3 regions of the Thermicanus aegyptius DSM 12793 genome follow, and region 3 is predicted to be linked to each of the others. Evidence: riboswitches for the same ligand, from Rfam matches in the RefSeq annotation. Region 3 holds a riboswitch; each other region holds the start of a gene.
The links. A riboswitch is a leader RNA that binds a small molecule or an ion and turns the genes downstream of it on or off. The one in region 3 is predicted to bind cobalamin.

Region 1 (2,266 bases), 1.3 Mb from region 3:
AAGGGATTTGGAGAATTATGCCTTTGGTTTGGCGGATGCGGTCATGGTCTACATGAAAATCGCTTTTATCATCTCCCTGGTCCTCACCTTTCCCTTTCTCTTATATCAAATCTGGGCATTTGTTCGCCCGGGATTAAAAAAGAATGAGCAGGCCATCGCCCTTCGCTTTATCCCCGCCGCCACCTTACTCTTCGTTTTAGGGCTTGGTTTCGGGTATTTTGTCCTTTTTCCCATGATGATTCAATTCATGGTATCCCTTTCCGCCTCGCTAGGGATCACCATGATGTTGGGGATTAATCAATATTTCGAGTTTATGTTTAATATTCTTTTGCCCATCGCCATCATCTTTGAGATGCCGATCGTGGTCATGTTTTTAACCCGCCTTCGCATCTTAAATCCGCTTCGCTTGCGGAAAATGAGAAAGATCGCCTATTTTATACTGATCATCATCGCCATCGTAGTTACCCCTGCGGATTTTGTCTCCGATATGATCGTTACGATTCCGTTAATTCTCCTTTATGAGATAAGTGTTTGGATTTCTTCTTTGGTCTATAAAAAGCAGTTACAAGAAGATCAAGAAGCCGAAAGTCGTTGGGATTAGATTTTCCTTTTTCAATCCGTGACCATGGGCCTGGTTGATGGGAAATGAAGCGTTCAGGATAGAAGGAGGGATTCAATCGTGCGTGTCTTATTCTTTGCAGGTCTGGGTGAAAAAATCGGGAGAGGAGTCGTTGAAGTAGAGCATCGGGAAGGGATGTCCTTAGAGGATTTGCGTCTTTTCATCGCAGAGCGTTTTCCGGAAACGAAGGAGGTACTTTTTCAGGCGATGATGGCGGTGAATCATGAATATGCCCTCCCGCATCAACTTCTTCATCCCGACGATGAGATTGCTTTTATCCCGCCTGTTAGCGGTGGATAAAAGGTATTGCCAAAACGGAAGGGTTCGATATAATGAAGTAGAGGAAATAGTTCCGAACAGGTCACTTGTTTTGCCAAGTGTGAAAAGGGAAGCCGGTGAAAATCCGTCACGGTCCCGCCACTGTGAGCAGCTAGCCCATTCTCGTTTTTTTACCCACTGTGTCTACGGCATGGGAAGGGAGAGAAGAGGGTGATGATCTGCAAGTCAGGAGACCTGCCTGTTTGGTATGATGCACGCAATCCCCTTCGAGGAAAAGGGTAAGCAGCGATGTCTCCCATCCGTCTCTTTCTTTTTCTTCAATATCTAAAGAAAGATATGCTTAAAAAGGACGTTTGCCGCTTACAGGATTTCCTTGGGGAAATCCTTTTTTTGTGCTTCCGTTTCATTTGCTTCGTTTTTATAAAACGTAAGTCACGGGATGGGATAGGGGAGGATAGGGGAAGAAAGATGAGTAAGAAAAAATGGATGGTTATATATGGGGTCATGGGTTGTGCCGGTATCCTTTCTATGGGAATGGCGGCCGCTGTGGGCAGTTCTCCCATTTCCATGGCTTCCGTCTATCAAATATTGGGAGAACATTTTTTTCCCTGGGTGAGAAGCTCCTTTGATCCTACCGTGGATTTAATTGTATGGCAGATCCGCTTTCCCCGCATTCTTCTCTCTTTTTTGGTGGGAGGGGGATTATCCGTAGCCGGGGCCGCTTTTCAAGGTCTTCTTCGAAATCCCCTTGCGGATCCCTATACCTTGGGAGTTTCATCGGGAGCTTCTTTAGGAGCCGTCATCGCCCTTTTTTTTCATATTCCCCCTGCATTTCTAGGAGGGTTCACGCTTCCTTTATTTTCCTTCGCCGGAGCCCTTCTATCCATCCTTCTGATCTATACGATCGCCAATTACGGGATAGGATGGGGGATGGAGAGGCTGATCTTAACGGGAATCATCATCAGCTCTTTCGTGAGTGCTTTCATATCCCTGTTAATCTCCCTAAGCGGGGAAGAGCTGCGACAAATCGTTTTTTGGCTGATGGGCAGTTTTTCTATGCGTGGATGGAAGGAGCTATTACCCATTATACCCATTATTCTGATCGGTTTTTTAATCCTATTATGGAAGGGCAGGGAACTTGACGTGATGGTTCTAGGGGAAGAGGTGGCGAAGACGGTTGGGGTGGAAACCGATCAAGCGAAGCGTTGGATCATCATAGGTGCTTCCTTGGTGACGGCAGCAGGGGTAGCGGTTGCCGGAGTGATTGGCTTTGTCGGGCTAGTCGTCCCTCATTTTATTCGTCTGCTCGCAGGCCCCAGGCATCTGCATCTCCTTCCCTTATCTTTTCTTGGGGGTGGAATTTTTCTC
Region 2 (2,266 bases), 1.8 Mb from region 3:
GTGATTTTATTTTTCTAGCCCGGCAAGGAAGGGGAATCGCCTCCCTCCGTCGAAGTTATCATACAGATTGGATAAAGGCCGGAAGGGGAGGCGATGTTCAAGATGGTGATTCTGGTTCCGGTAGATGGATCTGACCATTCCAAAGAGGCGCTGCAGGAAGGAATGAAACTGGCCAAGGCTTTTGCCGCCAAGGTTCTTATCATGAACGTACAGCCCAGTTTCGATACCGCCCATACCAAGATCTTTTTCTCCAAAGAAGAAATACGTTCCTATGCCGAGGAATTGGGAGAGGCGGTGATGACTCCTTATCTGTCCCTTTTGGAAGAAGCCCACATCCCCTATGAAAAGGTTGTGGAGATGGGCAACCCTGCAGAGAAAATCGTGGAGGCTGCGGATCAGTGGAAGGCGGATTACATCGTGATGGGGGCGAGGGGGATGGGGCCATTAAGAGGTTCACTTTTGGGAAGTGTTAGTTACGGGGTGATACATCAGACGAGATGCCCGGTATTGGTGGTCAGAAAGAAAGAGGAGTAAAGTAAGGATGAATGATGTAAATTTTGATCCTGTTTAGATCCTAAGACGGTTGATTCATTCCGGTTTTTTACTATAATTAAGCTTAGATCAACTTCATATCTCTTTTAGGTCACTTAGTTGACTCGCTAAGTGTTAATAGGGAAGTCCGGTGGAAATCCGGCGCGGTCCCGCCACTGTAAGCAGGGAGAGACGTTTAGGCCGAAAGGCAGCCACTGTGTACCGTCGTGCATGGGAAGGTGAACGAATCGAGGAACTGCAAGCCAGGAGACCTGCCTAAAAGAACGGCAAGTTCCCTTCGAGGAAAAGGGCAACGGCAGAGAAGATACATAGCTTTGTATCGAAATCCGTTTGCAAAAGGAGATTTCCTGAAGGGGAAGTCTCCTTTTTCATGCCGCCATGAAGGGAAACTCGAGGATGGAGGTGGGATAGAAAGAAAAGGGAATCGATTCTGCTGTCCTTATAAAAATGTTTATGGACCAATAGACCAGTAAAAAGGAAGGGGAAAAAATGAAACAGTCGATCTTTCGTAAATTAAGCCTGTTCCTGCTTATCTTGTCGCTAGTCATGATGGGCATGATCGGGTGCAGTGCCGATCAAGGGAAACCGGAACAGAGCGCATCCGGTCAACTTTCGAATCCACAGACGACCGCCCCCACGGAAAACAACCCAACGAAAGAGAATGCCTTCCCTGTGACCGTCAAGGATGGGACGGGCAAAGAGATTACGGTGGAAAAAGCCCCTGAGCGGATCATCTCCCTCATTCCCAGCAATACAGAGATTATTTATGCGTTGGGATACGGGGATCAAATCGTAGGGGTGACGAGCAATGATAATTATCCGGAAGAGGTAAAGAACAAAGAGAAAGTGGGCGACATGAATGTAGATCTTGAGAAAGTGGTCTCCCTCCATCCCGATCTTGTGCTGGCCAACCAGTGGCATGTGACGGGACAAGTGGATCAGGTGGCCAAGATGCGGGAAGCGGGGTTAAACGTTTTGGTGGTGAACGACGCGACTTCTCTGAATCAGGTCTATGAATCTATTCGACTTTTGGCGAAAGTGACGGGCACTTCCGATAAAGGAGAAGAAGTGATTAAAGGCATGCAGGAACGTTACCGGGCGGTGGTGGAGAAAGCGAAAACGATCCCAGCCGATAAAAAGAAAAAAGTATGGGTGGAGATTTCTGCTCCCCCGGAACTTTATACCACCGGAAAGGGAACTTTTATGAATGAGCTTCTCGAAGCGGCGGGAGCCATCAATGTGGCCGCCGATCAGGAAGGTTGGCCGAAGTGGACGGAGGAGCAGGCGGTGGCGGCCAAACCGGATGTCATTTTGTTAACTTATGATTATGTACCCAATGCCGTAGAAGAAGTGAAGAAGCGTCCGGCCTGGAAGGAAGTTCCGGCGGTTAAGAATGGAGAAATCTACCAATTGAATCAGGATACCGTTTCACGCCCTGGCCCTCGTCTCATGGATGCCTTGGAGGAGATCGCGAAAGATGTTTATCCGGACGTCTTTAAGTGAGTGATCGATGATGTGAGTGGAGGTTCAAGTGGAAAGGATAGTGACGAGGATGAACCTCGAAGAGGGTCGGTTGGAGAAATATGGCCATGGGGGGGATCGGGTGAGCGCGGCGGAGAAATTCCCGTTTCATCCGGACCAGTTCCTCGACTTCAGTGCCAACATCAATCCCATGGGACCACCCCCTACGGTATATAAAACGATGGAACAGGCC
Region 3 (2,266 bases):
GAGTTCTGCCGTACATTGAGAATTTAGGGATCGATGAGGAAGATTCGATGGGATTGGAATCTACACGGTACAAAAACTTAAAGATGGAAAAACACCGCCAACAAGAGCTGGTACAAATCGCGATCGTCCAGCTTCCCCACATGGCCAATTTCACCGACTTTGATCCGCTCTTTCTGGAAGAGGGGGTACATGTTTACTTTTGCGAAAAACCGCAGGAGATAAAACAGGCGCATGCCGTTATCCTCCCGGGGACCAAGAATACGATGGTCGATCTTCTCTGGCTTAAAGAAAACGGGTGGGTGACCCCTCTTTTGGATGCGCGCAGGGAGGGGAAACTTATGGTAGGAATCTGTGGAGGCTATCAAATGCTTGGACAGAAGATCTTAGATCCGGATCATCGGGAATCGGAGATCAGCGAGATGGATGGGTTGGGCTTTTTCGATACCATCACAAAGATCTGCGCTGAAAAGCGAACGGTTTTGGTCGAGGGAACTCTCTTAGGAAAATACGAGGGTCTTGATGTCGCAGGGTATGAGATTCATATGGGAATCACGGAGTATGGATTGGAGTCGCAGCCCTTTGCCCACGTTAAAGAGTGGAATGAGAAGAAGTTGCGGACGGAGGGAAATCTCTCCCGTGATGGTCTGGTCATCGGAACCTACCTGCATGGGATACTACATAACGATCGCTTTCGGAACGCCTTGCTTTCCGAGATACGAGAAAGGCATCGTCTTCCTCCGCAAGCATCGACTGGGTCGATGGCGCAGATTCGAGCGGACAGTTACGACCGTTTGGCGGAGATCGTCCGCCGACATCTCGACCTGAGGAAGATCTATCACATGCTGGGGATACGTACCGACTTGCGCGACGGTATTAGATGAGAGCAAATTGAACACTTGCCTACTTGCAAAAATTTTACTATAATTAATCTTGAATTTAAATTGCATACACTCTTTTAGGTCACTTAGTCCAGTGACTACGTGTTAATAGGGAAGTCCGGTGAAAAGCCGGCGCGGTCCCGCCACTGTAAGCAGCGAGAGATGTTCACGCCGAAAGGCAACCACTGTGTACGTTGTGCATGGGAAGGGGAACAGATCGAGGAACTGCAAGCCAGGAGACCTGCCTAAGAGAGAGCAAGCTCCCTTCGAGGAAAAGGGCAACGGCAGATTCGGATGCGATGAAACGTTGAGATGTCTATCCACATATCCGTTTGCACGAGAGGTTTCCTTAAAGGAGATCTCTTTTTTTGGTGTCAAATCTGGGGAAAGTAGAATAGATAAACAGACGCTTCATCCCTATAAGCGGTCTTTAAAGAATTAGATCATGGTTGTGCCGTTTCCCCATCCACAGGAAAGGTTGAAAAAATAGATGGAAGAGGTGTTTTTGGATGAGTACGCGTTCACGGATTGAAGGGGCGATCGCTCAGATCCCGGATCTGAACCGGGAAGCGATGGAGCTGGTGGCGGCGCACCTGGATCAGTTGACCAAACCCCCCGGAAGCTTGGGAAAGTTAGAGGAAATTGCCATCCGATTGGCAGGAATGACCGGGATGGAGCGCCCGGAATTCCCCGACAAACGGATCATCATCATGGCGGCAGACCACGGAATTGCAGCGGAGGGGGTTTCCGCCTTTCCGCAAGAGGTGACGCGGCAGATGGTGGTCAACTTCCTGCATGGAGGAGCAGCGATCAACGTAATTTCCCGTCAGGTGGGAGCTCAAGTCATCTGTGTCGATGTGGGGGTAGCAGCGGAATTATCTCTTCCCGGTTTAGTTCAGAAGAAAATCGCCTTCGGCACGAAGAATTTCCTACGGGAACAGGCGATGAGTGAAGAGGAAGCAGTGCAGGCGGTCTGGGCCGGAATTGAGGTGGCACATTGGGCGGCGGATTCAGGGGCTAACCTGCTGGCTACAGGGGAGATGGGGATCGGCAATACGACGGCTAGTTCCGCATTGCTCGCTGCACTAACCGGCCTTCCTGTAAAAGAGGTCATCGGTGCAGGCACAGGGGTTTCCCAGGGACGTCTGAGGCATAAAGAACATGTGATCGAAACGGCATTAAGGCTTCATCAACCCGATCCACAGGATCCGTTTGATGTTCTGCGTAAAGTGGGGGGACTTGAGATTGCTGCCTTGGCAGGTCTAATCATCGGAGCGGCTGGAAGGAGAATTCCCGTGGTGGTGGATGGTTTCATCTCAACGGTAGCTGCCCTGATCGCGGTGAGAATGGCACCCAAGGCAAAACCGTTCTTACTTGCTTCACATCTT

Region 1: it holds a riboswitch for cobalamin, as region 3 does, so the genes downstream of both, THEAE_RS0109130 (FecCD family ABC transporter permease) here and cobT (nicotinate-nucleotide--dimethylbenzimidazole phosphoribosyltransferase) in region 3, are expected to answer to the same signal.
Region 2: it holds a riboswitch for cobalamin, as region 3 does, so the genes downstream of both, THEAE_RS0112000 (ABC transporter substrate-binding protein) here and cobT (nicotinate-nucleotide--dimethylbenzimidazole phosphoribosyltransferase) in region 3, are expected to answer to the same signal.

Annotation. Positions count from the first base shown of each region.
Region 1 is NZ_KI783301.1:1,699,561-1,701,826, forward strand. Features, by position in the region: gene tatC (twin-arginine translocase subunit TatC) at 1-601, shown strand, start outside; gene moaD (molybdopterin converting factor subunit 1) at 680-919, shown strand; cobalamin riboswitch at 961-1,154, shown strand; gene THEAE_RS0109130 (FecCD family ABC transporter permease) at 1,367-2,266, shown strand, end outside.
Region 2 is NZ_KI783301.1:2,261,750-2,264,015, reverse strand. Features, by position in the region: gene THEAE_RS0112005 (universal stress protein) at 94-534, shown strand; cobalamin riboswitch at 624-825, shown strand; gene THEAE_RS0112000 (ABC transporter substrate-binding protein) at 1,042-2,055, shown strand; gene cobD (threonine-phosphate decarboxylase CobD) at 2,084-2,266, shown strand, end outside.
Region 3 is NZ_KI783301.1:443,352-445,617, forward strand. Features, by position in the region: gene THEAE_RS0102345 (cobyric acid synthase) at 1-881, shown strand, start outside; cobalamin riboswitch at 941-1,141, shown strand; gene cobT (nicotinate-nucleotide--dimethylbenzimidazole phosphoribosyltransferase) at 1,388-2,266, shown strand, end outside.